2 regions of the Acinetobacter sp. ANC_7588 genome follow, and region 2 is predicted to be linked to the other one. Evidence: predicted binding sites of a transcription regulator. Region 2 holds the regulator's gene; the other holds the start of a gene.
What was found. Region 2 encodes PhoB, which activates phosphate uptake and scavenging genes when phosphate is short. Its sites were predicted from a motif close to TGTCATNAANCTGTCATAA; they were not measured.
Positions count from the first base shown of each region.

Region 1: a site for PhoB is predicted at 1,929-1,947, ahead of AC1M9J_RS04015 (inorganic phosphate transporter). Genes of this name have one in related genera too.

Region 1 covers NZ_JBWYIU010000003.1:23,595-40,610, reverse strand. The annotation lists gene AC1M9J_RS04015 (inorganic phosphate transporter) at 33-1,655, opposite strand; gene metH (methionine synthase) at 2,114-5,800, shown strand; gene AC1M9J_RS04005 (DEAD/DEAH box helicase) at 5,874-8,876, opposite strand; gene dhaK (dihydroxyacetone kinase subunit DhaK) at 9,148-10,878, shown strand; gene AC1M9J_RS03995 (cold shock domain-containing protein) at 10,951-11,244, opposite strand; gene AC1M9J_RS03990 (glutaminase) at 11,315-12,574, opposite strand; gene AC1M9J_RS03985 (GGDEF domain-containing protein) at 12,616-13,836, opposite strand; gene AC1M9J_RS03980 (GGDEF domain-containing protein) at 14,061-15,221, opposite strand; gene def (peptide deformylase) at 15,278-15,766, opposite strand; gene AC1M9J_RS03970 (GGDEF domain-containing protein) at 15,918-17,016, opposite strand, start outside.
Region 2 covers NZ_JBWYIU010000004.1:167,373-184,388, forward strand. The annotation lists gene AC1M9J_RS05840 (methionine aminotransferase) at 108-1,271, shown strand; gene AC1M9J_RS05845 (MATE family efflux transporter) at 1,376-2,743, shown strand; gene AC1M9J_RS05850 (SDR family NAD(P)-dependent oxidoreductase) at 2,795-3,640, opposite strand; gene AC1M9J_RS05855 (TetR/AcrR family transcriptional regulator) at 3,839-4,525, shown strand; gene phoB (phosphate regulon transcriptional regulator PhoB) at 4,754-5,464, shown strand; gene phoR (phosphate regulon sensor histidine kinase PhoR) at 5,475-6,836, shown strand; gene asd (archaetidylserine decarboxylase) at 6,879-7,727, opposite strand; gene AC1M9J_RS05875 (sulfurtransferase) at 7,724-8,572, opposite strand; gene pncB (nicotinate phosphoribosyltransferase) at 8,684-9,886, opposite strand; gene AC1M9J_RS05885 (ankyrin repeat domain-containing protein) at 10,000-10,503, opposite strand; gene AC1M9J_RS05890 (catalase) at 10,643-12,157, opposite strand; gene dtd (D-aminoacyl-tRNA deacylase) at 12,391-12,831, shown strand; gene AC1M9J_RS05900 (SCP-2 sterol transfer family protein) at 12,924-13,403, opposite strand; gene aciT (ciprofloxacin tolerance protein AciT) at 13,593-13,907, opposite strand; gene serB (phosphoserine phosphatase SerB) at 14,321-15,541, opposite strand; gene AC1M9J_RS05915 (hypothetical protein) at 15,619-16,890, shown strand.

The sequences.
Region 1 (17,016 bases), on a different contig from region 2:
GCGCTTTTTTAGTCTTTAAGTATTGAATTCAATCAGGTGAACTGGAGGAACAACCAGAATAAACCACCTGACAAACAGATTGTTGCTGGCAGTGTGAAAATCCACGCTGATAAGATTGTGCGAACCATTTGGAAGTTTAAGCCCGACTTATTCGCAACCATCGTACCTGCTACAGCAGAGTTTAAAACATGTGTTGTTGACACTGGCATACCAAAGCCATCAGCAGCAGCAATCGTTGACATTGCAACTAACTCTGCAGACATCCCCTGACCATAAGTCATGTGTTGTTTACCAATACGCTCACCAACGGTAACAACAATACGTTTCCAGCCTACCATCGTCCCTAGACCTAATGCCAATGCAGTCGCAACTTTCACCCATGTTGGAATGTATTGAAGGAATGAATCTAAGTTATCACGGTAGTTGTCCACTGTTTTTTCTTGCTCTTCAGTCATGGCAGGTAAAGCTTCTGCTTTATCTAAACGCTTGAATGCAGTCGTGCTGAGGTACATATCATTACGGAATTCAGCCACTTGATCTTCAGGAACATCTTTAATGGATGTGTAGCTTCCTACTTTTTCACCTAAATGATCCGTCAAGCTTGCCAAAGCTGGCACAACTTCAGGTGTGATTTCTTTGGTTTGGATATATGACGTGATAATTTGACGTGCTTTTTCATCTGGAATATCTTGGTGATTTGGATAAATCAAATCAGCAGTTTGAGCAGATAACTGACCAAATGTTTGGATATGTTGTTGATCTAGACTCTTGTTTAAAGAGTAAGCCAATGGCACGATCCCGATCAGAATCAACATAATCAGACCCATACCTTTTTGACCATCATTTGAGCCGTGTGCAAAACTTACACCGGTACACGTGAAAATCAAAATGGCACGAATAAGTGGCGGCGGCGGTTTATTCCCTTCTGGTGGTTGGAATAATTCCACTTGTTTCTTAAAGATTTTTTTAACCAATAAGAACAATACAGCCGCAAATGCAAAACCGATTAATGGTGAGAATAAAAGTGCTTTACCCACTTTCATCACCTGTTCCATGTCTACACCTGACGCACCATTACCTGCGTTTAAGATGTAGTTCATGATGCCCACACCTAAAATCGAACCGATCAGTGTATGAGAGCTAGAAGCAGGGATACCGAGGAACCAAGTTCCTAAGTTCCATACGATTGCGGCAATCAACATGGCAAAGACCATGGCAAAACCAGCACCTGAACCGACGTTCATAATCAATTCAACAGGCAATAGCGCGATAATACCGTAGGCAACTGCACCACTTGCGACCATTACGCCAAGGAAGTTACAGAAGCCTGCCCACATTACAGCGACAGGTGCAGATAAAGCGTTGGTATAAATAACTGTTGCCACAGCATTGGCCGTGTCATGGAAACCGTTAACGAACTCGAAACCCAATGCGATAAACAATGCCGTGGCCAACATGATCACAGCATAAAGATTTAAAGCAGGCACATGAGATAAATCAGCAGCCAACTGAAAACCAATGTAAATCAAGGTTGAAACAATCAGTGTAAGGAACACTGGCATAAAGAATTTCGGCGTTGGCACGTGAACATTCGTCGACTGCATAGGCGTTGACGATTGTGCTGAATCTGAAACTGGAGTTTGATTAGAATTCATGCAAGCAGAGAAAGAGGATAAATATCCCCTCTATTGTTCAATTTAATTATTACAATTATATGACAAAGAGCTGTCATATAAGTCATCCAAACGACACTTATTTAAGAAAATTAAACTTTAAAAACAACCAATATTCAAAATTTATCAATAATAATCAGATAGTTAATACAAAAGCCTCGTCTTTAATCTTTATTTCAATCGGTAATTAAATAGATGAAATAAAGATGACATCACTGTCACATTTGTTACAACGGCAGTTATTATTACATTAGATTATGACAACATGATGAAATATAGACAGTTTCAGTTTTGATAGGTTGATCATCGTAGTCGATGGATGAAATTCATCCTTAATTTTTTGGGAATAGGTTCATAAATTTTTATTTATCAGAAAAGTGGACGTAACTCTGCTAAAATATTGCACCATTATTTGTGCAGATTTTTGTGAGAGTCATTTGATGTCTACCCTCGCCACCTTAAAAGCGCTTCTTGCCAAACGTATCCTGATTATTGATGGTGCAATGGGTACCATGATCCAACGCCACAAATTGGAAGAAGCTGATTACCGTGGTGAACGTTTTGAGGATTGGGCCTACGACCTTAAGGGTAATAACGACTTATTGGTTCTAACTCAGCCACAGATTATTCAAGGCATTCATGAAGCTTATCTTGAAGCTGGTGCAGATATTATTGAAACCAACTCGTTCAATGGAACGCGTGTTTCAATGTCTGACTACCATATGGAAGATTTAGTTCCTGAGATTAACCGTGAAGCAGCTCGAATTGCCAAAGAAGCATGTAAAAAATACTCAACACCTGAAAAGCCACGTTTTGTCGCGGGCGTATTAGGACCAACGTCACGTACCACTTCAATTTCACCAAATGTAAATGATCCGGCATTCCGTAACATCACCTTTGATGAGTTAAAAGTTAACTATATAGAAGCGACTCAGGCATTGATTGAAGGTGGTGCAGATATCATCTTGATTGAAACGGTCTTCGATACCCTAAATGCCAAAGCTGCCATCTTTGCAGTGAAAGAAGTGTTTAAAGAAATTGGTTACGAACTGCCAATTATGATTTCGGGCACCATTACCGATGCATCTGGCCGTACACTCACAGGTCAAACCGCAGAAGCATTCTGGAACTCAATGCGCCATGCAGAGCCTTTATCGATTGGCTTTAACTGTGCACTGGGTGCAGATGCGATGCGTCCACACGTCAAAACCGTGTCTGACGTTGCGGATACTTTTGTTTCAGCGCATCCAAACGCTGGCTTACCAAATGCCTTCGGTGGTTATGATGAAACTCCTGAAGAAACTGCAGCATTTATTAAAGAATTTGCTGAAAGTGGCTTAATTAACATTACGGGTGGTTGTTGTGGTACGACGCCGGATCATATTCGTGCGATTGCGCAAGCAGTTGAAGGTATTGCGCCGCGTCAAATTCCTGAAATTGAACCTGCATGTCGTTTAAGTGGTTTAGAGCCATTCAACATCACCAAAGATTCATTATTCGTCAACGTCGGCGAACGTACCAACGTCACAGGTTCTAAAAAATTCCTTCGTTTAATTAAAGAAGGTAACTTCACCGAAGCTTTAGATGTTGCTCGTCAACAAGTTGAAGCCGGTGCACAGATCATCGACATCAACATGGATGAAGGTATGCTCGATTCGCAAGAAGCGATGGTGCATTTCCTGAATCTGATCGCATCTGAACCTGATATCTCTCGCGTGCCAATCATGCTCGATTCTTCGAAATGGGAAATCATCGAAGCAGGTTTAAAATGCGTACAAGGTAAAGCGGTTGTTAACTCAATTTCCTTAAAAGAAGGTTATGACGAGTTTGTAGAACGTGCTCGTCTATGCCGTCAATACGGTGCGGCAGTGATTGTCATGGCGTTTGATGAAAACGGTCAGGCGGATACTGCTGAACGTAAAAAAGAAATCTGTAAGCGTTCTTATGATGTCTTAGTCAACGAAGTGGGTTTCCCATCTGAAGATATTATTTTTGACCCGAACGTGTTTGCGGTCGCAACAGGTATTGAAGAACACAACAACTACGGTGTGGACTTCATTGAAGCAACCGGTTGGATTAAACAAAACCTTCCAAACGCGATGGTGTCAGGCGGGATCTCAAACGTATCGTTCTCATTCCGTGGTAACGAACCTGTTCGTGAAGCGATCCATGCGGTGTTCTTATATCACGGCATTCAACAAGGTTTAACCATGGGGATCGTCAACGCAGGTCAGCTTGCGATTTATGATGATATCGATGCTGAGCTAAAAGAAGCTGTTGAAGATGTGGTACTGAACCGTAACCAAGGCGCAAGCGGTCAAGAAGCGACTGAAAAATTACTCGCTGTTGCGGAAAAATATCGTGGTCAAGCGGGTGCGCAAAAGGCTGAAGAAAACCTTGAATGGCGTAATGAACCTGTAGAAAAACGTCTTGAATACGCGTTAGTTAAAGGTATTACGACTTATATCGATGAAGATACTGAAGAAGCACGTTTAAAATCAGCTCGTCCACTTGATGTGATCGAAGGTCCACTCATGGCAGGGATGAACGTGGTGGGCGACTTGTTCGGTGCCGGCAAAATGTTCCTACCTCAGGTGGTGAAATCTGCACGTGTGATGAAACAAGCCGTGGCTTGGTTGAACCCATTTATTGAAGCAGAAAAAACCCAAGGCGAAGCCAAAGGTAAAATCTTGCTTGCTACTGTTAAAGGCGACGTACACGACATCGGTAAAAACATCGTGGGTGTGGTACTTGGCTGTAACGGTTATGACATCGTTGACCTTGGCGTGATGGTACCGTGTGAGAAAATCTTACAAACTGCGATTGATGAGAAAGTTGATATCATCGGTTTATCAGGTTTGATCACACCATCTTTGGATGAAATGGTCTTTGTTGCGAAAGAAATGCAACGTAAAGGTTTTAACATTCCATTGATGATTGGTGGTGCAACAACATCGAAAGCGCATACTGCCGTGAAAATTGCGCCGCAATATCACAATGATGGCGTGTACTACACTGCTGATGCCTCTCGTGCAGTCGGTGTTGCAACACAACTTTTATCTGCTGATATGAAGCCACAATTGGCAGCGGATTATGCGGCGGATTATGAAAAAATCCGTACGCGTCTTGCCAACAAACAACCGAAAGCAGCAAAACTTTCTTATGCTGAATCGGTTGAAAATGGCTTCAAAATTGACTTTGAAAAGCATGCGCCAGTAAAACCAAACTTCATTGGTTCTGAAACTTTCACCAACTATCCATTAGAAACTTTGGTTGAGTATTTTGACTGGACACCATTCTTTATTTCTTGGAGTTTGGCGGGTAAATTCCCGAAAATCCTTGAAGATGAAGTCGTCGGTGAAGCCGCACGTGATTTGTTTGAACAAGCACAAGCAATGCTCAAAGACATTATCGAAAATAAACGTTTCGATGCGCGCGCTACTTTTAGTCTTTACCCTGCCAACCGTGTTGCAGCGGATACTGTTGCGGTAACGGATGAAAATGGCAATGTGACGCATACCTTTGAGCATATTCGTCAGCAGTCTGACAAAGTCACAGGTAAAGCGAATTTCTCACTGGCTGACTTTGTTGCGCCGAAAGACGTGGCGCAAGATTATTTGGGTGGTTTCACTGTATCGATCTTTGGTGCGGAAGAGCTTTCGCAAGAATACAAAGCTAAAGGTGATGACTATAACGCGATTATGGTTCAAGCCTTGGGTGACCGTTTTGCAGAAGCATTTGCTGAACACTTGCACCAACGTATTCGTAAAGAGTTCTGGGGCTACCAAGCTGATGAACAGCTTTCTAATGAAGAATTGATTAAAGAGAAGTATGTGGGTATTCGTCCTGCACCGGGCTACCCTGCTTGTCCTGAACATTCTGAAAAAGCGCCTTTGTTTGATTGGTTAGGTACGACTGATAAGATCGGAACTTACTTAACAAGTAGCTTTGCAATGTGGCCACCTTCATCTGTGAGCGGTTTCTACTATGCAAACCCTGAAACTGAATACTTTAACGTGGGTAAAATCTCTGGCGATCAGTTGGAAGATTATGCGAAGCGTAAAGGTTGGACGTTAGATGAGGCGAAACGTTGGTTAGCACCGAATTTGGATGATTCGATTTCTTAAGAATCCCCCTAGCCCCCTAGCCCCCTTTATTAAAGGGGGGAATAAAAAAAATCCCCTCACTTGAGGGGATTTTTTATTTAATTATGTAATATAAATCACTATGTAAAGTTTGTTTGATAATGCAAGCTAGTTGCCCCAAAACAGAATTTACTCTTGAATTGAGTTCGTTGTAATCTAAACTAGGTTGTACTAAAACGATATCAATAGTCGAGTCATAAAATCTATACTTTTTAATAAGTGCATCTAGATCTTTCATTTCACCTAAAATAAACCTTGAGTTTCCTGTTTTTTTATAAGTATTATTTTCTCTAGTTTTTAAATGTCTGAATGCTTTTATCGGATCACCCAATTTATCACAAGTTGATAATGTTTGTTGTACTAATTCATTTATGGCACCTATTGAAGAACCACCGCCAATAGCATATTTACAATGATAAAGTTTTATTACTAATTTTTTTGCATTTTCATCAATCCAAAATGCTATTAAATCTGCTAATTCGTTACTACCATCATCATAAAAAAGAATATTTGGACTATTCTCACTCTGAAGAGTATCTATGATTTTACCTTGCACTGAATTTTTAACTAAACCATATTTCCAACTTTCTTTATTCGTTGCAACATTACTCCAATCCAATTGTTTAACTTTATCTTTATCTAATGTGTAAGAGTAATTAGCTTTATAGCCATTTTTAGCATTTAGGCTAATAACCTCAAAATTACTTGTCCATGCCACCAACTCAAGTTTAGAAGGTAAAGAAGCTATAAAATCATTCTCATCCACCTTCCGCACAATAAGATTTAAGCCATTTAGAGTCTTAGAGATTAAAGAAAATTTGTTTTTCAGATCATATTTATAATTAAATTCACAATTTTTTTCTTCAGAAAAATATAACTTTATTGATATATAAATCTCATCTTTAATTAAATCTTGATTAATAAGTTTTACCTCATAAAAATCGAAGTTATAAAGTTTATTAGCAAGTTGAGCTCTCACCCCTCCTAATCCTGCTGTTTTTGTAAGTAAATCAACAGGAGAAACAACGATAATATTGTAATCCTTTAATTTTTCAATATTGAAAGGTTCTAGCATATTATTAAGGAAGAAGTCATTCGGGATATTTAAATCATTAATTTTTTGATCAATATCATTACACCAATTTATCCATTCAAAAACGCCTGCACTAGACATTGACCATACAATACCCTTACCTGAACAGCCTAAACTAGATTTTTTTCCTTTTATGAACCCGTGACCGAATAAATTAGAATAACTATTATTGTTACAGTCCTGTTGAGTAAGCTCTTTAAAAACATCTGAACCTGTATACATTCTAAACCGAGTACTTCTAGATGTCGAAAGTATCCCTAAATTTGCAAATGCTGATCGTTCCATATCATAAAAAATTTTTAATATTTCAGGAAAAGTATAATTAATTAAACCTAGCTCTTTTCCTAATAGATGAACTAAATCCTTATCGCTTCCATGTACAAATAAATTATTTTCTTTCTTATAAAATATATAAATATCAAATGCATCAAACTGTAATTCTTCACTTCCAACCCAATTAGGCATTACTCGATTTTTTGTTAAGACTAAACCGAGACTACTATCTTTATATATAGAAATTAAATACTTTTCGTAATATTTATTAAAATGCTTTTCAAAAATTACTTCATTGAATATTTGTTCTATATCTAGAGTTACGTCTTTATAGATAGTGGCACTATTTTTTATATAGAATGCATTTCCAGAAAATAATTTACTCAGTATTTGGTTTGGATGATCACTTTCTAGAGTTGATGTAAAAAATTCAGCCTTGATTTTTTCATTACTTAAATTTCCTATTAGTAAGTTCCAATCAGAATCAATTTTGTATAACTCATCGAATTGTTCACAAATATCGTCAGCTACTGTATTTGCAACTATCGTTGCCTCCCCAAGCACTTTACTTTTATTAACTCTAGTAAATCTTCCAATTAATTGCATAAATATCGGTAAACTCTTACATTTTTTATGTAAAGCTAATATTTTTAAATTTGGTAAATCATACCCTTCCCCAAACATATCAACGCAGACTACGATATTTGATTTTCCACTTTTTAAAGCCTTTTTATCTTCATCTGAAATCCCCTCCTTACTAGTTGCTAACAAAATATTCATCTTCTGAGTAAAGAAGGAACTAATATTTTTTTCATAAAGTTTTTTTAAAGATTTAGCATGTTTTATTGTACTTGTTTTCACCATTAATACATGTTCAAGTCCTTTATCTAAGTCTCTTTTCAATATACTTAAGGCTTTCTTTGCTAACACCTCATCAGATTTTTCATCATAAAACTCTTCAACAGCTTCGAAATTAATTTTTTCAAAAATTTTCTCTTCAAAAGCTTTAGAAACAGGATATTGAAAAATTAGATCTCCCTCTAACTTTTTACCATCTCCCCTATAAGGGGTTGCTGTAAATTGAAAAACTTTCTTTTGCGAGTTCTGAAAAATCTTTCTTATTTTCCGCCATGTTGGTGCTTCACTGTGATGTGCTTCATCAAAAATCAATCTATCAAATTTATTTAAAAACAATTCAAATTTGTCTATGCCTAATGATTCTAAAATCTGTGGTGTTGCGACAACCACAAAAAAGTCATCCACTGTATTTATATCTAAAGCTTGTAAGTTACCAGGTTCCAATTTAGCAATTTTAGGTTTCTTGGATTTTTGTGGAACTATATTCCATGCATAATATTTATTCATATCTACTAGATCATCGGCTAATTGTGTCCGCAAAGCATCAGACGGCACTATAACTAACGTTTTTTTAAAGATTGATTTGAATATTAAACTTGCTATAACACCTGTTTTCCCAGTTCCTGTAGGCATATTCACAATTACAGGATCTTTCGCAGATTCATCAATTTCGTAGCCAATACATTTTAACAAAGCACTTTTTTGTGATTCTCTAAGCTTTGTTTCATGAATTTGAATTGTTGTTTTCCAAGAATCTATAATTTCCTGATCTTTTAATTTTACATCACTACCAACTGAAGTTAATCCCATAATGCCCCAATGCTTATTTTTCAAACAAAATCTTAAGATACCATTTTATTGAATTGATTGTTAAAGCTATTTAAGAACTCACTAATCTGACACTACTATCTCACTTAAAGATAAAATTATTCATTCCTCATCAAATCAAAATATAAAATTTAACATTCAATAAAAAATGAAACCGCCCCTTTTCTAACCACCCAACCCCAAATCATCCGTTTTAACATTTTTAGATCAGCAAATATTTCAAGTTTAGGGAATAATTAATCCTTATTAATGAAATTACCAAAAGTTTGATATTTCCATGAAAAAACTCATCAACCACCCTGAAAACTTGGTTGTCGACATGTGCAAAGGCTTTGTCCTTGCTCACCCTGAACTCGCATTTACCGAGTCACATAAAATTATTTCAAGAAAAGAAAAACATAATAATGTTGCTCTCATCAGTGGTGGCGGTAGCGGTCACGAACCTGCACATGCGGGCTTTGTAGGTCAAGGCATGTTAGACGCTGCTGTGTGTGGCGATGTCTTTGCATCACCGTCACAAATTCAGGTCTATAAAGCATTACAACACGTCGCAACCGACAAAGGCGTGTTGATGATCATCAAAAACTATTCTGGCGATATGATGAATTTCCAGAATGGTGCAGCCTTAGCCGCTGAAGATGGCATCAAGGTCGACTACGTCAAAGTGGCAGATGATATTGCAGTCAAAGATAGTTTATATACCGTCGGACGTCGTGGTGTCGCAGGCACAATCTTTGTTCATAAGATTGCAGGCGCAGCAGCATCTAAAGGCTTAGAATTAGGTGAAGTTAAAACAGTCGCTCAAAAAGCGGCTGACAATGTCATCAGTTTAGGTTTTGCCTATAGCTCATGTACTGTTCCTGCTAAAGGCACACCAACCTTCACCCTTGCCGATGATGAAATGGAATACGGCGTCGGTATCCATGGTGAACCAGGCATTCGTCGTGAAAAAATCTTGCCAGCAAAAGAATTGGCACAACGTATGGTCGATGATCTGTTTTTAGATCGCCCAGACATGAAAGAAGTTGCAGTATTGATCAATGGCTTTGGCTCTACCCCAATGCAAGAGCTGTATCTGTTTAATCATGATGTATGTGAACACCTTGCACATAAGGGCATCAAAATTTACCGTACTTTTGTCGGCAACTACATGACCAGTATCGACATGAATGGTGCATCCATTTCATTACTAGAATTGGATAATGAACTCAAAACATACTTAGATGCCGAAGCCAACACCCCTGCCTTTAAACTCGATGGTACACCTGCTTTAGCCATTGAGTTTGCGATAAAAGATACGGCTACCCAACATCAAGGCAACAGCCAAGTTGAAACTGCAGCAGAACATGCTGAAATTCAAAATGAGCAATTTACCATTGAAAACATGCGCTATGTGGTCGATGTCATGGCTGCCTGTATTATTAAAAATGAAGTGCCATTTTGTGAGTTAGACGCGCACGCAGGTGACGGTGACTTCGGCATGAGTGTGGCTAAAGGCTTTAAACAACTCAAGAAAGAATGGCAAAGCTTGATCCAAGCACAGCAGATGGATGAATTCTTGCTCAATAGCTCCATGATCATTATGGAACATTGTGGCGGTGCTTCGGGTCCCATCTGGGGTTCTGCATTCCGCGCTGCAAGTAAAGCCATTCAAGGTAAAACCACGTTAAGCGTGGCAGATTTTGCCGATATGCTGCAAGCCGCAGTAAAAGGTATTCAAACCACAGGTGAACGTTCATTTGGTCGTGGTGCTGTGGTTGGTGATAAGACCCTCATTGATGCGCTCGTGCCTTGTGCCGACTCATGGTCATCAAACACTGATAAAAGCTTTAAAGAAAACTTTATCTTAGGTGCTCAAGCTGCTGTTCAAGGTGCTGAATCGACCAAAGAGATTGTTGCACGTATGGGTCGTGCAGGTACTGTCGGGGATCGTAGCTTAGGCTATCCTGATGCAGGTGCATATGGTTTAGGCGTGATTTTTACCGATATTGCTGATCATCTAAAATAACATCTAAACATGACATAAATGATTGATTAGTTATGTAAAAAAGCCCTGATGATTCAGGGCTTTTTTTGCTTTTTATTTTTTAAAACTTGATAATAATGCGCTGGTAATCGCCTGATTATGTGATGCCACACGAGACTTCTTCGCTTTCGCTGACTGGTCAGCTACACGTTGAATTTTGACAGCTTTTAATTTACCTTGATTTTCAACAACCTGAAATTTGACTCGGTCATTGCGTTTTGGCTCACCTTCATCTGCAGGAAAGTCAGAAATGTGGAAAAAAATATCCTCACCTGCACCACCAATAAAACCAAAACCTTTATCGGCATGATAAATTTTAATTTTTCCTTGCTGGACTTCAGACTTCATAACATTCCCAAAAAACGGTATACAATTTTCAATATTATACACGCATCTTAAAGTGCATCATCTTTGCTGATCACTTTAAATAATCATGCAAGTGCTGTTGGACAATGACGCGTTTGTGTCCTTTACTTTGTTGTTCCGATAACAATGATTCCGCATCTAAAACCACCACTTTGTGACCATCATCCTGTAGACGTTTCACACCTTCAAATAACATTCGAGCACCGACATCATGGATTAAAGTCAGATGTGTAAGATCAAGCACTACTTTATTTTTACCTACAGGCTCATTTTGTAACTCACGCAAGAACATTTCAGTCTCTGTAAATTGTAAGACACCACGTAGCTCATATACCACCATGCCATCATCATACTCACGGCGACTTTGGATAATGGTTTGTGCTGAAGGGGTTCCCTCCATCAAATGTAATCCCATATCACTTGATAGACGTTCAAAGATTTCCACACCTCGAACACTGTTGCCATGGCTGTCTAATTTAGGCGAAAAAACCGCAATCCCGACCTGACCTGGTAAGACACCAATAATCCCCCCTGCCACCCCACTTTTGGCAGGAATACCAACCGTGGTCAACCAATCTCCAGCTGCATCGTACATACCGCACGTCATCATAACGCTAAGTACCTGACGACATACCTGACGATCTAAAATACATTTTCCCGTAACAGGGTCTTTTCCGCCATTCGCCAAAACACTGCCCATTCGCGCTAAATCTTTCACGGTGACTTTAATCGCACACTGTTGAATATAACCATGAACAATATGCTCTGGGTCTTCTTCTAGCACGCCGACGGTACGCAACATATATCCAATCGAAAGATTACGAAATGCTGTTTTCAGCTCAGATTGATAGACTTGCTCATCAAAGGTTAATTCACGCCCACACAGTGCACTCAAGAAACGTCGTAAATGTTCTGCACGTGAAACAGTCTTTTTATGAGGTAATAAAGAATGTGTCGTAATCGCACCCGAGTTAATCATTGGGTTCTTGGGAATCGATCGTTCTTTTTCTAATGAGATTTGATTAAATGCTTCCCCCGAAGGCTCAACACCAACTTTTTCTAATACCTGAGCCAAACCATGTTCTTGAATCGCTAACGCATAAGCAAATGGTTTAGACATTGATTGAATCGTGAACTCAACTTCATCATCCCCTGAGGAATAAATCGTACCATCAATGGTTGAAAGTGCTAAAGCGATACGATTTGGATTGGCAGCTGCCAGTTCTGGAATATAGTCAGCCAATGCTCCTTCGGTATTCGCATGACATTGGTCCAATACATGGGCAAGATAATCAGGTACAGGTGTCTTCATTTTTATTCTCTTGGTGATCAATGGAGACCCAAAATAAGATCTCAAATGTTAAATTCAGCTGTCGATATCGTGTCACATCTGACTTGATTACGACCATTCTGCTTTGCAAGATATAGTGCTTTATCCGCTGCACTATAAATCCTTTGCTTTACTTCGTCTGTGTATAGATGTGGTAAATTTTGTGACATCGCCACGCCAAAGCTTGCGGTCACTTGAATAAAAGTCGCTGGGCTAATCTCAATTTTTTCACTTTCGATCGTTCGACGGCAGCGTTCTGCGATGATTAATGCTTCGTCGATATCACCATCTTTAAGTACTAGAACAAACTCTTCACCACCGAGTCGTCCCACTATATCCTCTTCTCGTGTTTGCTGTTTTAAAATGAGAGCAATACGTTTAAGTACAAGATCACCAACATCATGACCATAATTGTCATTAATCTGCTTGAAGAAATCGAGATCTAAGATGATGAAAGCAAAGCTGCGATTTTGTTGAATTAACTTACTAATAAACTGATTGATGTAACGACGGTTATAGAGGTTGGTTAACGCATCTTTCTGACTTAGTATTTCAATCTTACGCTCACGTCGTCTCCACTGCGACAAGATCAACTCAAAAAAAACTGCTGAGCACAACAGTATGGGTAAATATAGTACCGCCATACTTTTCAGCCAAAAAGGATTGGCATACAAATTAGATTGATTCAGTGCATCACTAAATAATGGTGCATAAGTCAGTTGACCATTGGCCGTCAGTACTGCCAACCACAAGATAATACAAGCAATAATAAAAGAGACGCTATAGATGATGCGCTGTTCATATAACACAAAACCAATTAATACAATATTGACCGTTCCCGCCATCACCGCAGGACTATAAATCCCAACCGTGTATCCTGAAAAAATGACAATCAATCCATAAAATAAGGGGATTAAATAGCCCAAGATTCGGCGAGCAGTAGCATTTTTACGAAGCATTAAAGCGATTATCAGAAAACACATGGTCAAAATCACTTGTGAACATGTGGTCAATGTCCGATGAGGATAATATTCTGGATCTAACCAAATTTGATATTCTGAATGGAAAGTTAGGTAGTACCACAACCAATGACCGATGAGCATCAACAGCCCAAATATAAGTAACAGAATCCCTTTATTAAAGTTGGACCAGTTAATAATAGAACGATCAGATTCTAACAAGACATATTTGATAGCTTGCAATAAACTGCGCTGTTGTTGTACTTCATTCTCTCGAGTCATCATCTAATTGTATTATCGAATATTCATATTTATTTTTATTAAAATTTGGATGTATTCAGCGATCATGTCAATGCGCTTTAAGCATTAAAAAGACTGCTTTATCGTTCAGATCAATTTATGGTATGAATTTGATGATCACTGACCAAAACAAAAGCATTGCTATAAAAAAACCTAAACGTATGTTTCTCTATAGTTAGTAGTACCAAAAACGAAATTTAATCATTGAATTAAGCTGACTGATATAACTGTACCTGATTTCGTCCGCTTTCTTTGGCAATATATAAAGCGTGATCTGCACAATGCGTGATGACGTCTTGATCAGATAACTCATGGGATAATGCAATACCAAAGCTTGCCGTCACATTTAACGAGGTTCCATCATCCAGCACAATCGGCTGCTGTGCAATTGCGTTACGGCAACGTTCTGCGATATCAACCGCTTGATCACGACTGAGATTGTCCAGAATTAATATAAATTCTTCACCGCCATAACGTCCAACCGTATCACCAATACGAACATGATATTCCAAACGCGTCGCCACCTGTTTCAGGACTTCATCTCCTGCTGCATGACCATATTGATCATTAATTTGTTTGAAATGATCCAAATCCAATAAGATCACAGCATAATCAGCACGATCCTGCTGAAAATGTGATAACACTTCATTGATCTGACGACGGTTATAAACGTTCGTCAGCGCATCAAATTTACTGCTGGTTTCGAATTGTTTTTCACGACTGCGCCATTGGGTGAGTAAAATCTCAAAGAATAAAACACTCATAAGTAAAATGGGCACGTAGAGCTGTACCATGCTCATGACCCAAAAATCATTTTGGTAAACGATACTTTTATTCAACTCATCACTAAACATAGGTGCATAACGAATTCGATCGATATGCGTCAAGTAACAGGTTAATAACGTGTATATCGTAATTGGAATTGCAATCCCATAAATAATTTTACGGCTATAAAATACTAACCCGACCAATACAATACTGATGAACCCTGCCATCGTTGCAGGGCTATAAATTCCAATCGAATACCCTGAATAAATCATGGTCATTCCAAAGAAACTAGGAGCAAAGTAAGCAATGAAGGTTTGAAACTTAGCGATATGCTGAAACTTGAAACAACTCCAAAACAGGACAAGATAAATCACGGAGGTCACCAACAATTGGGTAACACGTAATTCAAAATAGTCAGGATTTAACCACTGTGCTTTTTCAGGGGTATAAAAAGCCACAATTAACCAGCGAGCGACCTCAAGTTGGCTTAGAATTCCAAAAAAGAGGATAAGCCGTCCCTTTTTAAAATCACTCCAATTGATCAGCATATTTTGAGGATCAAGGATGTACGTATTGGCCATACGATACAATCGCTTAATCATATGTTGAATCTTCCTGATTAACTTCATTCTGTCCTTTTATCTTTTATATTGTCTTTTTAAGCAGCGTGAACTCGCTCTACAAACAAGATCCCATCAAGATGGTCAATTTCGTGTTGAATAATTCGTGCAGGGAATCCTGAAAAAGTCTCAGTAATTTCCTGTCCTTGCATATTACGATAACGGACACGGATTGATGAAGCTCGAGCTACTTCCGCACGTCGATTCTCTACACTTAAACATCCCTCTTCTCCTAAAACAACATGATCAGAACGCTCCAATATTTCTGGATTAATCATGTAAATAGGCTCCATCTCAGGCGCATCGGGATACCGTATATTGGGTTTTGAAGCGACGATAATAATCCTTTTAGAGACATAAACTTGTGGCGCAGCAATACCGACACCATTGCGCTGTTGCATCGTAAAATTCATTGCTTCAACCAGATGCGTTAACCAGCTACTACTAAACTCAAGTTCACTTACCGGCGATGCAACCAATTCAAGGATCACTTCACCTTTTTGAGCAACGGGTAGTATCGTCATAATACGTTCATCTCAATTATGATAAGAATTTGATCTTCATAATTTTTTAAATTTTAAATCAAATATTTGATTAATAGTCAACCAATCTTAAAGCATTTCAAGATGAAGTAAAACTGATTTAAATGACGAATTTGTGACCTGATAATTTTACGGCTCAAGTTTCACTTTTTTGTATGACATCAGCATCCTGAAGTTCGTAGTAGTGTCTAACCTGATTACGACCACGTTTTTTTGCTAGATATAATGCTTGATCTGCATGACGAATCACCGCTTCTTTATTTAAATTAAATTCAGAAATGGCTATACCAAAGCTTGCTGTCACTCTGATCGTCGTACGTTCATCGATATAAAAGAGCTCATTTTCAATTTCTTTGCGACACCGCTCTGCGACCTCCATCGCAGCTCTGAGGTTTTTATTCTGCAACAGCATCACAAACTCTTCACCACCAAATCGCCCGACAATATCTGTATCACGTATATTTTGACGTAGTACATTGGCAACACGCTTTAAGACGTTGTCTCCGATATCATGACCATAGTTATCATTAATACTCTTAAAATGATCAAGATCTAACAGAATGAGAGCAAATTTTCGTTCTTGTAATTGAATTTCATTGAGTTCTAAACCTATTTTTCGACGGTTATAAATCCCCGTAAGCGGGTCCATTTGACTCATTAAATTAATTTGTTTTTCTCGATTTCTCCATTGCGTCAACAAAATCTCAAACAATACAAAAGTCGCAAAAAAAATAGGCACGTAAAAATAAAGTTGTGAATAAACCCAGAATTCATTAAATACCATGACTGAATAATTGAGCTGATCACTAAAGACCGGTGCGTAGGTCATATAACCCAATGCACTACTGACAATTGCAATGAGCATATATACAGTGACTGGTAAAAAAAGCAGATATACAATCTTGCGTTCAAATAAAACCAGACCAACTGTTAAAATACTGATAAATCCCGCAACGGTAGCAGGACTACTGATACCAACCGAATAGCCACCATAAATAAAGCTTACGGAAAATACCAAAATAATAAAGTAAGGTAAATATTGTATCACCCATTCTTTATGACGCCATATGACACAAGGAATAATCAGTAAGAACTGTAATACACAGCACAGTAACATCCGTGATAGGTGAAAATAATAATAATCAGGATTGAGCCAATGATGTAATGCAGGATGATGAAATGAAAATAAATACCATGTAATCCAGGTGATATGTGCAAGCCCGCCCAATACCATG
Region 2 (17,016 bases):
TTAGAATCTTATGTAAATTAAAACGAATATGTCGCAGATATTTGTATTTAGTGCAGGCATTTCAACTGCTAAACTACGAAGAAACGGGCTAAATATTACTATCCAGCATGATTAAAATTGAATCTAAATTACCAGACTTAGGTGTCACTATTTTTAGCGTGATGTCAGCACTCGCCCAAAAGTTGAACGCATTAAATCTTTCTCAAGGTTTTCCTGATTTTCCACCTCCTCCTGAATTAATTGCAGCTTTAGCTCAAGCCACACAACAAGGCTATAACCAATATCCACCTGGTGACGGTCTGCTGAGTTTAAGACAAAAAATTGCAGCCCAATTCTGCCAACGAGACCAAGTCGATTTAGACCCGATCAGCGAAATCACCATTACACCTGGTGCAACGACTGCAATTTTGTGTGCGATTCAAGCTGTTGTAAATGCTGGAGATGAAGTAATTATTTTCGATCCTGCTTATGATAGTTATGCACCTGCAGTGAAACTCGCTGGGGCGCAAGCGATCCATATCAACTTGGTACATCCAGACTTCCATGTTGACTGGAATGTGGTGAAAGATCGAATAAATGAACGAACGCGATTAATCATTGTAAATACACCACATAATCCCTCAGGTGCAATTTGGTCCAAGCAAGATTGGCAACAACTGATCGAGTTGATTCAGGATAAAAACATTTGTGTACTTTCTGACGAGGTCTATGAACATTTAGTGTTTGATGGTCAACAACATTATTCTGCGCTTAGTTTTCCTGAACTTCGAGATCGTAGTTTTGTGATTGGTTCATTCGGAAAAACGTTTCATGTTACTGGTTGGAAAACTGGATATTGCGTTGCACCTCAGGCACTGATGAAAGTATTTCGTCAAATTTATCAATTTGCCAATTTCTGTGGTGTCCATCCGATTCAAGTCGCGCTTAATCAATTCATCGAACAACATCCTGAACATATTTTAGATCTCCCCAATTTTTATCAAGCTAAACGTGACTTATTCATCCATGGAATTCAGCATTCAAAATTTCAATATCTGCCGTCACCAGGAACTTATTTTCAAAACTTAGATTTCAGTACACTAAGACCTGAGCTCACAGATATAGAAATGTGCCAATATCTTGCAGAACAACACAAACTGGTAGCGATTCCTATATCAGTGTTTTATCAACAGCCACCTCAAGATCTGAAGCTCATTCGGGTCTGTTTTGCAAAACGAGAGGAAACCTTGCATCTTGCAGGAGAAATTTTAACGAAGGTTCAATCACAATAACGAAAAGAGACGAGACGGATTACTTTATTACTAAAGCAATTTGAATGATAAGGTGTTAAGGTCAATCCGTTGATATAGAAAACAATAATGGATAAGACTTATATATGGCGAGAACCTTACGGCCGATTGATGAACCTGGTTTCTGGAAAGTTTTTTTAGTTTTTTTAGTTCCGCTGATTGCAACCAATATCCTGCAAAATTTATCAGGCACAATTAATACGATCTTCGTCGGGCAAATGATGGGCGTCCAAGCAATTGCTGCTGTTTCAGTCTTCTTCCCTATTTTGTTCTGTCTCTTAGCTTTTGTAATTGGGCTTTCGGCTGGCTCGACGGTATTGGTTGGTCAAGCGTGGGGAGCACAAAATTTAGAAAAAGTAAGAGCGGTTGTCGGCTCTACTATTTTTATGACATTGATCGGCGGGACGATTATTGCCATTTTAGGTGTTCTATCTGCACGCCACATTCTTGAGGCCTTGGGCACAGACCCAAGTGTCATGCATTTATCTTTGCCTTATGTTCAATGGATGTTAGCAGGTAGCCCACTCCTTTTTATTTATATTATTTATACCTCTATCTTACGTGGTGTCGGTGATAGCATTACACCTCTCATCGCTTTGGGAATGACCAGTTTAATTGGGCTCTTTATTACCCCTGTTCTCATCGCTGGATATTTTGGATTTCCTCAATTGGGTATCATTGCACCTGCCATCGCCACGATTGTGGGTTATCTGGCCGTGCTTATTTTTCTGTACGTTTATTTAAATAAAAAAAATCATCCATTACGTCCAGATTTAGCAATGTGTAAACATGTACGCCACAATCCTGAACTGAGCAAAATTATTCTCAGACTTGGCGTTCCTACAGGCATTCAAATGGTCACGACCTCTGTGGCAGGATTAGTCATTGTCGGCTTGGTCAATCGCTATGGTTCAGAAGCAACAGCTGCTTATGGCGCAGTTAATCAGGTTTTGAACTACATCCAATTCCCTGCTCTGTCTATCGCAATTGCTGCCTCTATTTTTGGGGCTCAAGCGATCGGTGCAGGTAAAGCGGATTCTTTATCACGTGTAACTAAAACAGCACTGGGGATGAATTTTGTCTTTACAGGCGGGCTCGTAATCTTGGCTTATTTGTTCTCAAAATATCTCATGGCATTATTTATTACAGATGAAAAAGTCGTGATACTCGGGCAACAATTATTGTTTATTGTGCTGTGGTCAATTTTATTTTTTGGCGCGAGTGCTATTTTCGCCTCAATTATGCGTGCAAGTGGCACTGTGACTATGCCAATGATCATCAATATTGTAGCCATACTCTGTATAGAACTCCCAGCAGCTTATCTATTTAGCGCATGGTGGGGGCTGGCGGGAATCTGGTACGCTTATGCTTTGGCTTTCGTTTGCTTATGTGTGATGCAAGGTTTGTATTATCAATTTGTTTGGAAAAAGAAAACTGTTCAAGTACTGATTTAAATTAGAAATCAAGAAAATAAAAAACCCGCATGACACGGGTTTTTTTAACGATTATTTAGAATCGAAACGTTTACTCATTTTAGTCGCAAATGCAGTCACTTTTTGATAGCCCGTTGGCATCACACGTTGCATTAAATCAATCACTTTCGCATCGTTACCAATCAGTAAACGACGGCGATCTTTTTGCACTGCTTCTAGAATTTGACGCGCTGCTTCTTCAGGTGGACAACGTAATAATTTATCAAATGTCTGTGCAGATTTCTGTGGATTCATGCCTAAAGATTTTAAACTGTCATTCATTTTTGCAGCTTTCGCAATATTGGTACGAATGCCACCTGGATGTACGCAAAGCGCGCTCACACCCACATTTTCAATATCTAGCTCTTGACGAAGAGATTCAGTGAAACCACGTACAGCAAATTTAGTTGCATTATACGCAGACTGAGTTGGTTGCGCAGTTAAACCGAATAAACTTGAAATGTTGATAATGTGTCCATCACCTGTTTTCTTAATATATGGTAAGAATTCTTTGGTGCCGTACACGACACCCCAGAAGTTAATGTTAACAATCCATTCCAACTCTTCGTATGTTGCGCCTTCAACGGTCGAACCCAATGCCACCCCAGCATTGTTGAAAATCATGTTCACTGAACCATGATTCTGTACAGTTTCAGCCGCCCATGCTTTAACTTCGTCACGATTCGCAACATCTACTTTCTTGGTTGTGACTCGTACATTTGCATTCTTCGTCAGTTCAACTGTTTCTGCTAAGCCCTTTTCATTTACGTCACTTAAAGACAAATGACAACCTTGCTTGGCCAGTAACACCGCAAGTTGTTGACCAATACCAGAACCTGCACCTGTGATTGCAGCCACTTTGTTTTTAAAATTTTTCATTGTGAATCCTTTTTTTGATTTTTATGCACCACAGCGTTGATCTGGGTCATTCATGTTCACTATAATTTTGACAATTATTATTGTCAATGTAACTATCGACCATTTTTATTGTTACTATAGGCCAATTTAGTATCTTTAGCTGATCAGTACTCTATACTGACCGCAGCATAACACTTTTATAAAAAGACTCGAATTGCTATGAACCCAGAGAACCTCACTCCATCAGAACACGAGCAAGCGATTGAAAAGCCTCCCGCAAAAGAGCGTCAATTTAAAGGGATGTCCTTAACTGAACGCAAACAAGCACGCCGTGAGAAACTTATTGAAGCGGGTATTGAAGCATATGGAACTCATGGTTTTTTCTCAGTAACCGTTAAAGATATTTGCACACAAGCGAAATTAACTGAACGTTACTTTTATGAATCTTTTAAGAAAAGTGAAAACTTATTCCAAACGATCTTTTTAGAACTGATTGAGAAGCTTCAACAAACATTAATGCAAGCTATTATGAAAGCCTCTCCTGAGCCTCTCAACATGATTGATGCAGGTCTAAATGCGTTCTTTAGTTTTTTAGAAGATGATCCGCGTACCGCTCGGATTATTTATATTGATGCAATGCTCGTCCAAGAACTTCATAATCATGCAACCATTCAAGAAACAATGGGCCGTTTCGACCGAATGATTCATGCCTTTGTCACATTAATGATGCCACATACCCATCTCACTGAAAAAGAGATCTCCTTGATTGCAACTGGTCTAAATGGCTATGTCACTCAAGTTGCTGTTCGCTGGGTAGTAGGTGGTTTTAAACTTCCACGTGCTGAGGTCGTTCAGGCATGTAAAACCGTTTTTCTCGCCCTATTGAATGATCTAATGAAAAAGTAGCATCAAATTAAGATGAAGAAATTGTGACAAATCGTAAGTAAATTTAAGATATTGATTTAATTTCAGATTAACAAATATCAATGAGACAAAATATCAGCCTAATTGTCACAAAACATTGCTATATTTAACTTCGATTTCCATCTTGCAATGATACTGTCATAATTAATCTTTGTAATAAGCCTGTCATAAATATAAAACGGTTCACCGTTCATCATAGGATATTGCGTTGTGAAAGATGACTACATTTTAATTGTCGACGACGAGCTCCCAATTCGGGAAATGATCCATACTTCTTTAGATATGGCAGGCTTTCAATGCTTGGAAGCAGAAGATGCGAAACAAGCACATCAAATGATTGTTGATCAACGTCCAGCGCTTATCCTACTCGACTGGATGTTACCGGGTGGCGTGAGTGGCGTAGATTTGTGTCGTCGCCTTAAGCGTGATGAAACACTTTCAGAAATTCCAGTCATTATGTTGACTGCGCGTGGCGAAGAAGACCATAAAGTTCAAGGTCTTGATGCTGGTGCAGATGACTATATGACGAAACCATTTTCAACACGTGAGTTGGTATCCCGTATTAAAGCAGTGTTAAGACGTGCAAATGCGTTAAATGGTGAAAAAACCATTGATGCAAATGGCTTAATTCTTGACCCAGTAAGCCAACGTGTCAGCTATAATCAAAATATTCTTGATATGGGGCCAACAGAATATCGTCTATTGGCATTCTTTATGACTCATCCAGAACGTGCCTATACCCGTGCTCAATTACTTGATCAGGTATGGGGTGGAAATGTGTATATTGAAGACAGAACCATCGACGTCCATATCCGTCGCTTACGTAAGGTGCTCGAACCTTATGGTGCAGACCGTTATGTTCAAACTGTGCGTGGTACTGGCTATCGTTTTTCAACACGAGCTGATGTTGCTTTAGGTTAATTTAGATTTTATGTACGAACCCTACCCCGTCCCAGAATTGGCACGTGAACATCAAAAGTTTCTATATAGCAGTTTATGGACTTTTGCCAAGCAAGACTTACGTTTACTGGTATTTCTACTGATTATTGCGGGCTGTATCGGGTTAGGGATTGGCTATCTTTGGATATGCTTAGGCATTGCCTGTCTCATATTTTTTGGTATCCAATTACGCTCATTATATTTAGTCAATGATTGGATTTCGAATCGTCCTTACGATGTACCACCAAATTTAAATGGAATCTGGGGGGCATTACTGTTCAATGTATATCGGGCTCAACGCCAAGAACGTATTGTTCAGTCTGAAATGGTTGGACTGATCGATCGAACTCAATCTTCTCTCGTGGCTTTATCAGAAGCGATTATTCTTACGGATGATTCCCATCAAATCGAATGGTGGAATCCTGCTGCGGAAAAGCTATTTGGGATTCAAGCTGTTGATCGTGGCCGCAACCTGCTCACGATTATTCGCCAGCCTGATTTTATTGAATATTTTCATAATACCCATCAAGCACCAGATGGTGTAAAAATAAAATTGGTGAACCATGATAATAAGTATGCGCAAATTAAACTGACTCGCTTTGGCAATGAAAGTCGCCTCTTAGTTGCGCACGACATTACCCGTATGAAAAATCTCGAGCAAATGCGTTCAGATTTTGTTGACAATATTTCACATGAATTAAGAACACCACTCACAGTGTTAAGTGGGTATATAGAAACATTCACAGATCAAGAAGATATCAATCCGCGCTGGAAACGTGCCTTTGAACAAATGCAATCGCAAACTAAACGCATGAATGCATTGGTCAATGATCTTTTGCTTTTGTCTCGTTTAGAAAATGAAAAACAAATTGCGAAAAATCAAATTATCGAAATGCCAAGTTTAATGAACCATCTGTTCGATGATGCGCAAGCTTACAATATTGATTATGGTCATACACTTAACCTTGATATAGACAGCCACTGTGACTTAATTGGTTCAGATATGGAATTGGCGAGTGCGTTTAGTAACTTAATTACCAATGCCATAAAGTACACCCCGAAAGGTGGCACCATCACCATCGGCTGGCATGATGATGGAGAACGTGGCTATTTTTCTGTTCAGGATACTGGTATTGGAATTGATCCAAAACACTTACCGCGTTTAACTGAACGTTTTTATCGTGTGGATAGTGCACGCAGTCGTCAAACAGGTGGTACTGGTTTAGGCCTTGCCATCGTTAAGCACGTACTTATGCAACATGGCGCACATATTGAAATCGAGTCGAAAGAAAACGAAGGCTCTACATTTATTGCCGTGTTTCCCAAAGAACGCTTGTATAAAATGCACGAATAAAAAAAAGCGCCTAAGGCGCTTTTTTTTATTCAGAAGATATACTCAAATAAGATGACCTAACGCTTCACCCATTACTACAGTTGAGTTCGCCTTAAATGCTTGGTCCCATTGCATTTTATCTTTCTCAAACAAAACTACAGCCGTTGAACCCAAATAAAAACGTCCGAGCTCATCACCTTTTTCAAGTTTCATCGCATGATGGTTCAGCTCTAAGCGACCTGTTGGTTTTACTTTACCTGTCGCAACAGTTTCAATTCCAGCAACAATCATTGCGCCAACTAAAACAACAGCCATACGACCAATATCAGTATCGAATAAACATACCATTCGTTCATTACGTGCAAACAAACCCGGAATATTTTCAGCTGTAGTTTGGTTGACTGAAAATAATTCACCTGGAATATATAAAGTTTCAGTCAATGTACCAGAATAAGGCATATGCACACGATGATAATCACGCGGTGATAAGTACACTGTTGCAAATTCACCATTTTTGAATGGTGCTGCCAATTGAGGATCACCAATTAACTTTTCAACTGAAAAGCTTTGACCTTTTGCCTGAAAAATATCGCCCTCATTGATTTTACCTAATTGTGAAATTGCACCGTCTGCAGGTGACACGACACTTTTAGGATTAGGATCAATTGAACGAACGCCTGTTTTCAAAGAGCGAGTGAAAAACTCATTAAAGGATTTAAATTTCAAGGCATTTTGTTGCTCAGCAATTGACATATCAATGCCATATTTTGCTTTAAATGCTTGAATGACAACATTCTTTAATACTGGGTTTTCACTGGCTGCGACTTTACCCACCAAACGGCTGAGTTTTTGTTGCGGGACGATTTGCTGCGCTTGAATAAATAGTTTCTTTTTTAAATTTGTCAGACTCACTCAGGTGACTCTCCAGTAATGATTGGACTGTCGAGGCGGTTGCCCCACTCGCTCCACGCACCATCATAAGCTTGGATATCCCAACCCAGTAATCGACCAATAATGTAAGCTAAACCTGAACGGTGATGAGACTGACAATATACGACGACTGGCTGATCAAATTGAAAGCCCAATTGTTCTAAACGTTGTTGCGTGCGTTCTAAGGGGTGCAATTTTAAATGATTTTGACGATTAAGTGCAGTACTCCACTCAAAATGTCTAGCCGTTGGAATATGTCCCCCACGACGTGCCGCGAGACGTTGCCCGGTATACTCCTCAGCCGTTCGGCAGTCCCATACTTGGCAAGTTTTATTTTCAATTTTTTTTATTAAAGTTGAATAATCAATACGGTGTTGATCAACATTGGATGTCTTAACTTGAAAAAGACATGTGACTGGCTGAACCTCTTCAACTTCTGAAGAAGTAGGATAGTTGGCGCCTAACCATGCATGAATACCACCATTTAATAAACTGGTGTTATAAAAACCCATACAGTGTAGATTCCAGATCAGTCGACCAGCCCATGCCCCACCTTCATCATCATAGACCACGACATGATGCTCAGGTGATATGTTTAATATCTGGACTAGCTGCTGAAGCCCTTCATCATCAGGCAATAAACCCGTAGCTTGTTCCTCTTGGCGCACTAAAAATTTTGGCTTCAGATGTATAGCATGCGGAATATGTAATTGCTCATAGACCGAACTTCGGGTCAAATCAACAATACGTAACTTTTCACTTCCTAAATGAGGAACAAGTTGTTCTGCTTCAATGAGCAGACCGAAATCAAAAGCGTTAGTGGTCATATTTATTGAATAGTTCTATTGGCCTTGTTCAAATCTTAGCACAAGACTTTTTCAAAATTATTCTGATTTTTTGCATAGTATTAGCAAAAAATCAGAAAAGGGAAATTATGATTAAGGAGACTCAACATCAAATACCTGACGCAAATATGCGAGGAAGGTATCATTATCAGTCATCGTTTTTCCTGGACTATCAGAGAGTTTAGCTACCGATTGACCATTGCATTCGACTAACTTTAAAACAATATTCAAAGCAGTTTGTCCCATATCATTGGTGAGGTTAGTACCAATCCCGAAACTCACTTGGAAACGATCTTTAAAATATTGATGCAAATCCCATGCCTTCTCTAAGTTTAGACCATCACTGAAAGTGAGCATTTTAGTTTTGCTGTCAATTTTTAATTTTTTATAATGTGCGTAGGCTTTATCGCCCCACTCATATGGATCACCACTGTCATGTCGTAGACCATCAAACAATTTGGCAAAATACAAATCAAAGTCTCTTAGAAATGCATCCATACCAACAACATCTGTCAGTGCAATACCTAAATCTCCGCGATATTCCTGCACCCAAGTTTCAAGTGCAGCTTTTTGGAAATCACGTAAGCGAACATCCAGTGCTTGGAAAGCTTGTAAAAATTCATGTGCCATCGTACCAATGGGTGTAATACCCAACTGCTTTGCCAATAAAACATTACTTGTGCCACGAAAAATATGTGGTGCAGCCTTATTAAACTCTTCCACCACATGTTTCTGCCAGTCAAAACTATAGCGACGGCGTGTTCCAAAATCGGAAACAAGAAATGGTGGATCATTCGGTTGTTGACTACTTTCATAGTGTTTCAACAATTCAATTTTAGCTTTAAGACGGCGCTCTCCTTCTGCCAATACCTGCTTATCGCGAATACGACGAAAATAGAGTTCATTGACGATTGCAAGCACGAAAATTTCAAACATCATTGCTTGAACCATAGGTCCTTCGATACGAATATCTAAACGGCCTTGATCATCGATACTGGCTTTAATAAAGCGGCGCTTAAGTTGGAATAATTCTAAATAGTCTACAAAATCACTTTTAATAAAGCGTAAACTTCTTAAATATTGTAATTCATCTTCTTTAAATTTGAGCTGACACAGTAAATCTAACTGTTCGTTCAGTTCCTCTAATATATCCACGAGTGGATAGGCTGTATCTTCAAGGTTACGACAACGAAATTGATAGACACTATCCGTTTGAGGAAATTGATGTAATACCACTTGTAACATCGTGAATTTATACAAGTCAGTATCAAGTAAGGATTGAATAATGGCAGACATATTATTTTTCAGTTTTTAGCAACTTATTGCATTAAAGCACATTTTGTTGCGATTCATAGCTCGTTTTAGTAATTGTCGAAGATTATTCGACTAATTACTAAAACTTAAACTGATTATTTTTTTGCATTGTCTTGACTATATGACTCAGTCAAAGCTTTCAATGCTTTATCTTGCCCAATAACTTTTGCGAATTCTTCTGTGGTCTTGTGTCCTGTCTGTTTCGCTTGAGCATCACAATCGACCTGGCGTAATTGTTTGGCAATCGACCATTCAAGCTTAAAGATAGCACCCATCAAAGCTGTATTACCCTTATTATCACGAGCACAGCGGTCTGCGCCGTTTTCCAATAGAGTCGTTACAATATCTTGATGACCATAGTAGGTCGCCATCATTAATGGTGTAAAACCAGCATGGTTTTTAATATTGACTGGAAAACCATGTTTCAAAAATTCATGAATAACTTCTTTGTTTCCTGTTTTCGCTGCTGCGAAAAATAAGTCAATCACTTCTTTCTGATCTGATTGTTGTGAGCTACTGACAGACGTCGTTTGAGCGTGAAGCATTACTGAACTTAAACTCAGTAAAGCGATTAATAAACTATATACAATATTTTTCATTCTTCCCTCACCTGAGTTTAAATTCGATAACGAATGCCTGTAAAACTCCCCTAGGGTTGCAGGAAAGGAATTGAGTTTTACAGGGCTTTTTTGAGGTGACACCTTAGACCCTAATCACCAATTCAAAGACTAATCTTGATTAGTCTTTTAAAGCTGCCGCTTTCGCTTTAACAGTCGCTAAGTTACCGTTTACAGCTTTAGTCATACGTGTGCCGTAATCCGCATCTGCTTTATAGAAATAAGACAACATGATGTGTTTAGTTTCTGAATCTTTTACGTTACCAAGATCAGCTGCTAAGTTCATAATGAGGTCAGATTTCTCTTTAGCAGTGTATGAACGGTATAAATCACCCGCTTGCTTAAAGTTTTGCTCTTTCACACCACGTTGCTGAACTGTGCCAGAAAGTGGAGTTTCAACAGCACGTGCTTTAGGAGTCGATGGTTTTGGCTCCATACGGCTTGGTTCATAGTTCACGTTAGATGAAGTTGCACCAACATTCATATAACCATCTTGGTTATTGTTGTTCACATTTACCAATGGACGGTTTACTGGAATTTGCTGGTGATTTGCACCCAAACGGTACATTTGTGTATCAGAGTAAGAGAAGATACGACCTTGTAACAGACGGTCTTCTGATGGCTCGATACCTGGTACTAAGTTACCCGGAGCCATTGCCACTTGTTCCGTTTCTTGGAAGAAGTTTTTAGGCATACGGTTAAGCGTTAACGTACCTACTTTTGTTTCTGGTACTAAATCAGTAGGCCAGATTTTAGTTGGATCAAGTGGATCGAAATCGAAGCTATTCAAATCTTTAGGATCCAATACTTGGATATAAAGATCCCATTTCGGGAAATTGCCCGCATTGATGTTCTTATAAAGATCATTCGTTAAGTGGTTGAAGTCTTTACCTTGTAATTCAGCAGCTTCTTTAACGTTTAGACCTTTAACACCTTGCTTAGAACGGAAGTTAAATTTAACGTATTTATATTCGCCTTTGTCGTTGTACAATTTAAATGCATGTACACCGAAACCGTCTTGTTCACGGTAGCTCGTAGGAACACCTTGGTTACCATATACATAAGTCAACATATTTGTTGCCCATGGCTGGCTAGACAAGAAGTCAAATACGCGATTAGCGTCTTGAACGTTGTCAATTGGGCTTGGTTTCATTGCGTGGATGAAGTCTGGGAACTTGATCGCATCACGAATGAAGAATACAGGCGTTTGGTTACCAACTAAATCCCAGTTACCTTCTTGAGTATAAAACTTAATTGCGAAGCCATGTGGGTCACGTAAAGTTTCTGGAGAATGCTTACCATGAATTACTGTAGAGAAGCGTAAGAATACTGGAGTTTTCGTACCTGCTTTGAAAAGTGAAGCAATAGTAAGATCTGATAAATCTTTAGTTGCAACGAATTCACCATAAGCTCCCGTACCACGTGCGTGTACAACACGCTCAGGGATACGCTCACGACCGAAACGTTGAAGTTTTTGAATCAACTGTACATCTTGTAATAATACAGAACCATTTGGACCTGCAGTGATTGAATTTTGGTTATCACCCACTGGTGCGCCGTTATCTTTTGTTAATGGTGCAGCTGATGCTGCTGTCGCAGTTGCAAGCATTGCAACCAACATTGAACGCTTAAACATCGTTTTCTCTCTCAAATTTACCTTTCCTGCACGCGTAAATTACCTTCTTTAACAAAATTGGTAAAAAGGTTAATTTTTATTATTTCAATCGCTTTATTAGATCAAAAGTATATACTCCAATTAATTATTTTTTTATCAATGACTTATGAGGATTGATGACGACTTTATCCCTTTTCTTTTTTCCAATTTGATACAATTCATTTGAATTAAAAAACATCAAACTTGGTTGAATTATGCGTGCTTTACTCCAACGCGTCCTTGAAGCGAAAGTCGTTGTGGATGGTGAGATTACTGGTCAAATCGAAAAAGGGATTTTAGTTTTTATTGGTATTGGCAAAGAAGATAACTTTGAAAAAGGTAAGAAGCTCATCGATAAGATTTTAAAATACCGTTTTTTTGATGATGACCAAGGAAAAATGGGTTGGAATCTTAGCCAAGCCGGAGGCGGATTATTATTAGTCTCGCAATTTACCCTGATGGCACAAACCCAAAAAGGTTTGCGTCCTGACTTCGGCCCTGCAATGCCGCCTCTCGAAGCAAAAGAACTGTATGAACAGTTAGTTGAATACGCAAAATCTCAGTTTGAACATGTACAAACAGGAATCTTTGCAGCGGATATGAAAGTGCATCTCATCAATGATGGTCCGGTAACCTTCAATCTTGAAGTTGAATGACTAGAAAAGCCCTCTGATGAGGGCTTTTTTTCTTGCATTTCAATACTCATCTCTAGAATCAAAACGAGAAAAGTCCGTATTTAGGTGCTGTATTACTTACCTGTCTTTTCTTTAATAAATTGACGAGCAAATTGTATTTTTTCTTTTACAGGTTTAGGAATTTTTGGTGGAATTAATTTAGCGACTTGGTTAAACCATACCAATAAGCTGAAATCACCTTCCATTTTAATACTGCCATTTTGCATACCCGTCATGAATGCAGTTGGATCACCTTTCAACAGGGTTTTAACACCTTGCTCGCTATCAGCAAACTGAAGTACGAAATCTGCTTTCTCTGCATCACCTGAAACAGAATCAATCTGACCATTGTTGACTAAAATCTGACGTGCAACACCTAGATCTGTACCTATTTGAATACGGAACTGACGATCATGAATTAACTCAATAAATTTTGGACTCGTACGTGACAATTGTTTCATACGCAATGCCAAACCTAACACCAAAAGGTCTAGTGGATCTGTGCTTGCATCAACGATAGGTAATTTCACAACAGGTATTGAAGATAGTTTCATGACAATTTAAGTCCGTTTTTTTAATATCAAAAATAATTGATTCATCCTAGCATATCTTATAAGTAAGGAAATGCAGCTTTGTTTAACAAAACGTATAGGCAAAAAAAGGTATATCATTTTGATACACCTTTAAATATAAAATTGTTACCACGCAGTTTTGGTCTACATATCATTTGTCATGAGTAGGATTTAATCGTCCTCATATACAGGAGTATGTTCAATATAACGACGATTTTCTAAAGCCTTTTGCGCACGACTATCTTCGCGAAGTAAGAAAGCCGTTAAAGCCACCATGGCTAAGCTAATCGCTGTTAAATAACTATATGCCAAAGACATGTCAAAGACGTGTTGGACACTATAACGAATACCTTCAAGTAAACCCCAGAAGACCATACCCGCCAACATAAACCCTAGCCAATGACGATAAGGTGAAAAGAATACGGCCGCCAATGCTACAGCGATCAGAGCAAATCCGAGTATCGTTGCAAAAGTTAAAGTGACCATAAAAATCTCCGTCAAAATTTAGATGTTTCAAATACTGCCTAATGGTGTTTCACAACAAATTAAATAACGCTTCACTTTCTTCAATGGTCTTGTTGGCGTTTATGAAAGCATTATGGTGAGTTTTTTTCAGAAAAAAAGACCTGATGCTTTTGTAAGCGACACATATTGTCGCAACATTCTTTTGTCATTACATTTTTTAAGATTAGACATTTTTCATAGAGTCAGAATCAGTCAAACTTGGCGTGTCATTACAAAAAAATACCTCGTAATTTTTTGTCAAAAACATCTTTTTTTCGATGATGACCATCTGTTTTTTCGTCTGAACTTAGCTGATTAAAATTTGTCTAAGAATGATTCACTTAGATAAAAAAAAGCGACCATTTGGTCGCCTTTTTAATAAGCTTTTTTTGATTTTAAGCTCGACTTAAATCTTTATCATGTACACCTAACAGGTACAGAACACCATCCAAACCAACACTTGAGATGGCTTGATTTGCATTTTGACGCACCAATGGTTTAGCACGGAATGCAACGCCCAAGCCCGCTATAGAGAGCATTGGCAAATCATTCGCACCATCACCTACTGCAATCGTTTGCTCAAGTGAAATGCCCATTTCATCCGCAATTTGGCCTAATAAAAATGCTTTACGAGCGCCATCCACAATATGCCCTTTAACTTCGCCAGTGACCTGCCCATCTTGAACATCCAAGATATTGGCATGAACTTCATCAATCCCAAGTTTTGCTTGTAAATATTCAGCGAAGTATTGGAAGCCACCAGATAAAATAGCCGTGCGATAACCCAAAGATTTCAGGGTTGAAATAAGACGTTCTGCACCTTCAGTAATCGTTAAACGTTCTGCAATTTTAGGCAATACAGAAGCATCCATACCTTTCAGTAGCGCCACACGCGCACGGAAACTGCTCTGAAAGTCCAGCTCACCTTGCATAGCACGCTCAGTAATTTCTGCGACTTGTGCACCGACACCTGCTTCAATTGCAAGCTCATCAATCACTTCTTGTTCGATCAGCGTTGAATCCATATCAAAGCAAACTAAACGACGATTACGACGGTACGGCGTGTCTTCTTGTACTGCAACATCGACACTAAGGTCATTTGATAAACTTAAACATGCCGCTCGCATCGTTGCAGCATCTAACATCTGACCGCTCAAACCAAATTGCACACAAGCACGTTTTGGTTCATTTTCAAAATGATTCAACGTTGGGCGACCAGACAAACGAGTGACTGTTTCAATATTAAACCCTTGACTTGAAACAATATTAGTCACTGCTTGCAAATGTGCTGCGGTAAGTTCAGGTGCCAATGCCGTCACGATATATCGTGTACGTCCACCCTCTTTCACCCATTGCTCATAATCTTCTGAATCGATCGGTTTAAAGCGCACAGTAAGACCAATATCGTGTGCTAAAATCAGAATATCTTTCATGGCCAAAGCCGTTGCTGTCTGGTCTTCGGAGGCAACCACGATGCCGAGAGTCAATTGGTTATGGATAACTGCTTGTCCTACATCTAAAATTTGCAAAGAATGTACGGACAACACCTGCATCAATCGAGTAAACTGATTCGGTTGGTCAGGTCCTAAAAATGAAATAAGAATGATTTCTCGCATGAATTGACTCGGGTCTGAGCTACGAATATTGTAAGAATCATAATCGAAATTGAATTAATTTTCTTTGGAAGTTTACGTTGAATGCGCCTAGACAAGGGCTATTTGCTAGCCTGCTGATTGTAAGTTTTGCCTTGCATACCTTTTTATTGGTTATTGCAACGACACATCAATTAAATGAAAACCGTGCAAGCCAAGGTTTGCTAATGACGACTCAACTGGTCGCAGATAGCTTAACTGAACTTGAACCTGCCAATACTGTATCTCTTGCCTTATTAGCCAATCGCTATGCAACGAATCCAAGTGTTGCATATATACGTATTCTTGGCACAGGAGATCAAGTTCTCGCAACTGCAGGCTTGTCTAAGACGCGTCAGGGTGAAATCTTCGTTCGAGATGCACTACAAAATGAAAAGAAAATTGGCAGTGTGGAAATCACATTGGTTAAACCAAGTATCGGTGAAATATTAAGAACACAATGGCTGGCGATCCTCTCTTCACTCTTTATTCATGGCTTATTATGGTTGGCTTATCGTGCCATTGCTCGCCCTACGCGTAGCGAATATCTTGCGAGATTAAATAATGAGTCCCGTTTACGTCATGAGATCAAGCTGCTCACTGAAGCATTAGAACTGGAAAAGAGTCAGCCTAAACAACCTCATACGCCAGAGCAAAATAAAGAACAAGCTGCAATTACGCCAAAAGTACCGACTCTGCAGTTAGATCAGGATGCTTTATCCCTGAATATCCAATTTTATGATCCGAAACAATTAATTAATACGGTTAACAAATCTGTCTCTTTACCTTATTTTAATTTATGTCAAATTTTCTTAAATAAGAGTATCGAACTGTGTACAGCGCATTATCATTTGAATGTTGATGATATCGTTGTGAATCGTAGTTTTGATCAACAAGGCGCTGTCATCAGTATTTCTTCACTCAAGAATAACTCGATTGCTTGCATCTTAATGATTGGTTCGGTGTTTCAATTATTGTCAGAAGTACTCTATAAGCGTTACCGTGAGGATAAACGGTTCGTATTGCAAACGCGCTGTGCTGTAACCGCCCCAGTGGAGGCAATGCAACTCGATTCAGTACAAGCGGCGGAAAGACTCACACATCACCTGATTGCGAAAGAAATGGCGCTATATTTGACCCACGATCAGTTAAAGCATATTGGTGAATGCTATCAATTGGTTCCGATGCCGAATCCAACCAGTGTGTTAACACGTCACGCTTTCATGATTAATGGTATGAACGAAGCCTGTGCCGAACTCGCACAAAATATCCGTACTGAGATTTTGAAAGGCAAAGCCCAAAGCTCCTCGACAGATCGTACAATCAGCTCTTAATTAGATTAAATTTTAATAAGTAAACCAGATTTGATGCTAAGTTAAATCTGGTTTTTCTTTTTAAAAGCTCACAGTCGTGAAAAGTTAGACTAAGCGTCTAGTTTGTATACAAAATTGCTCTTTTGG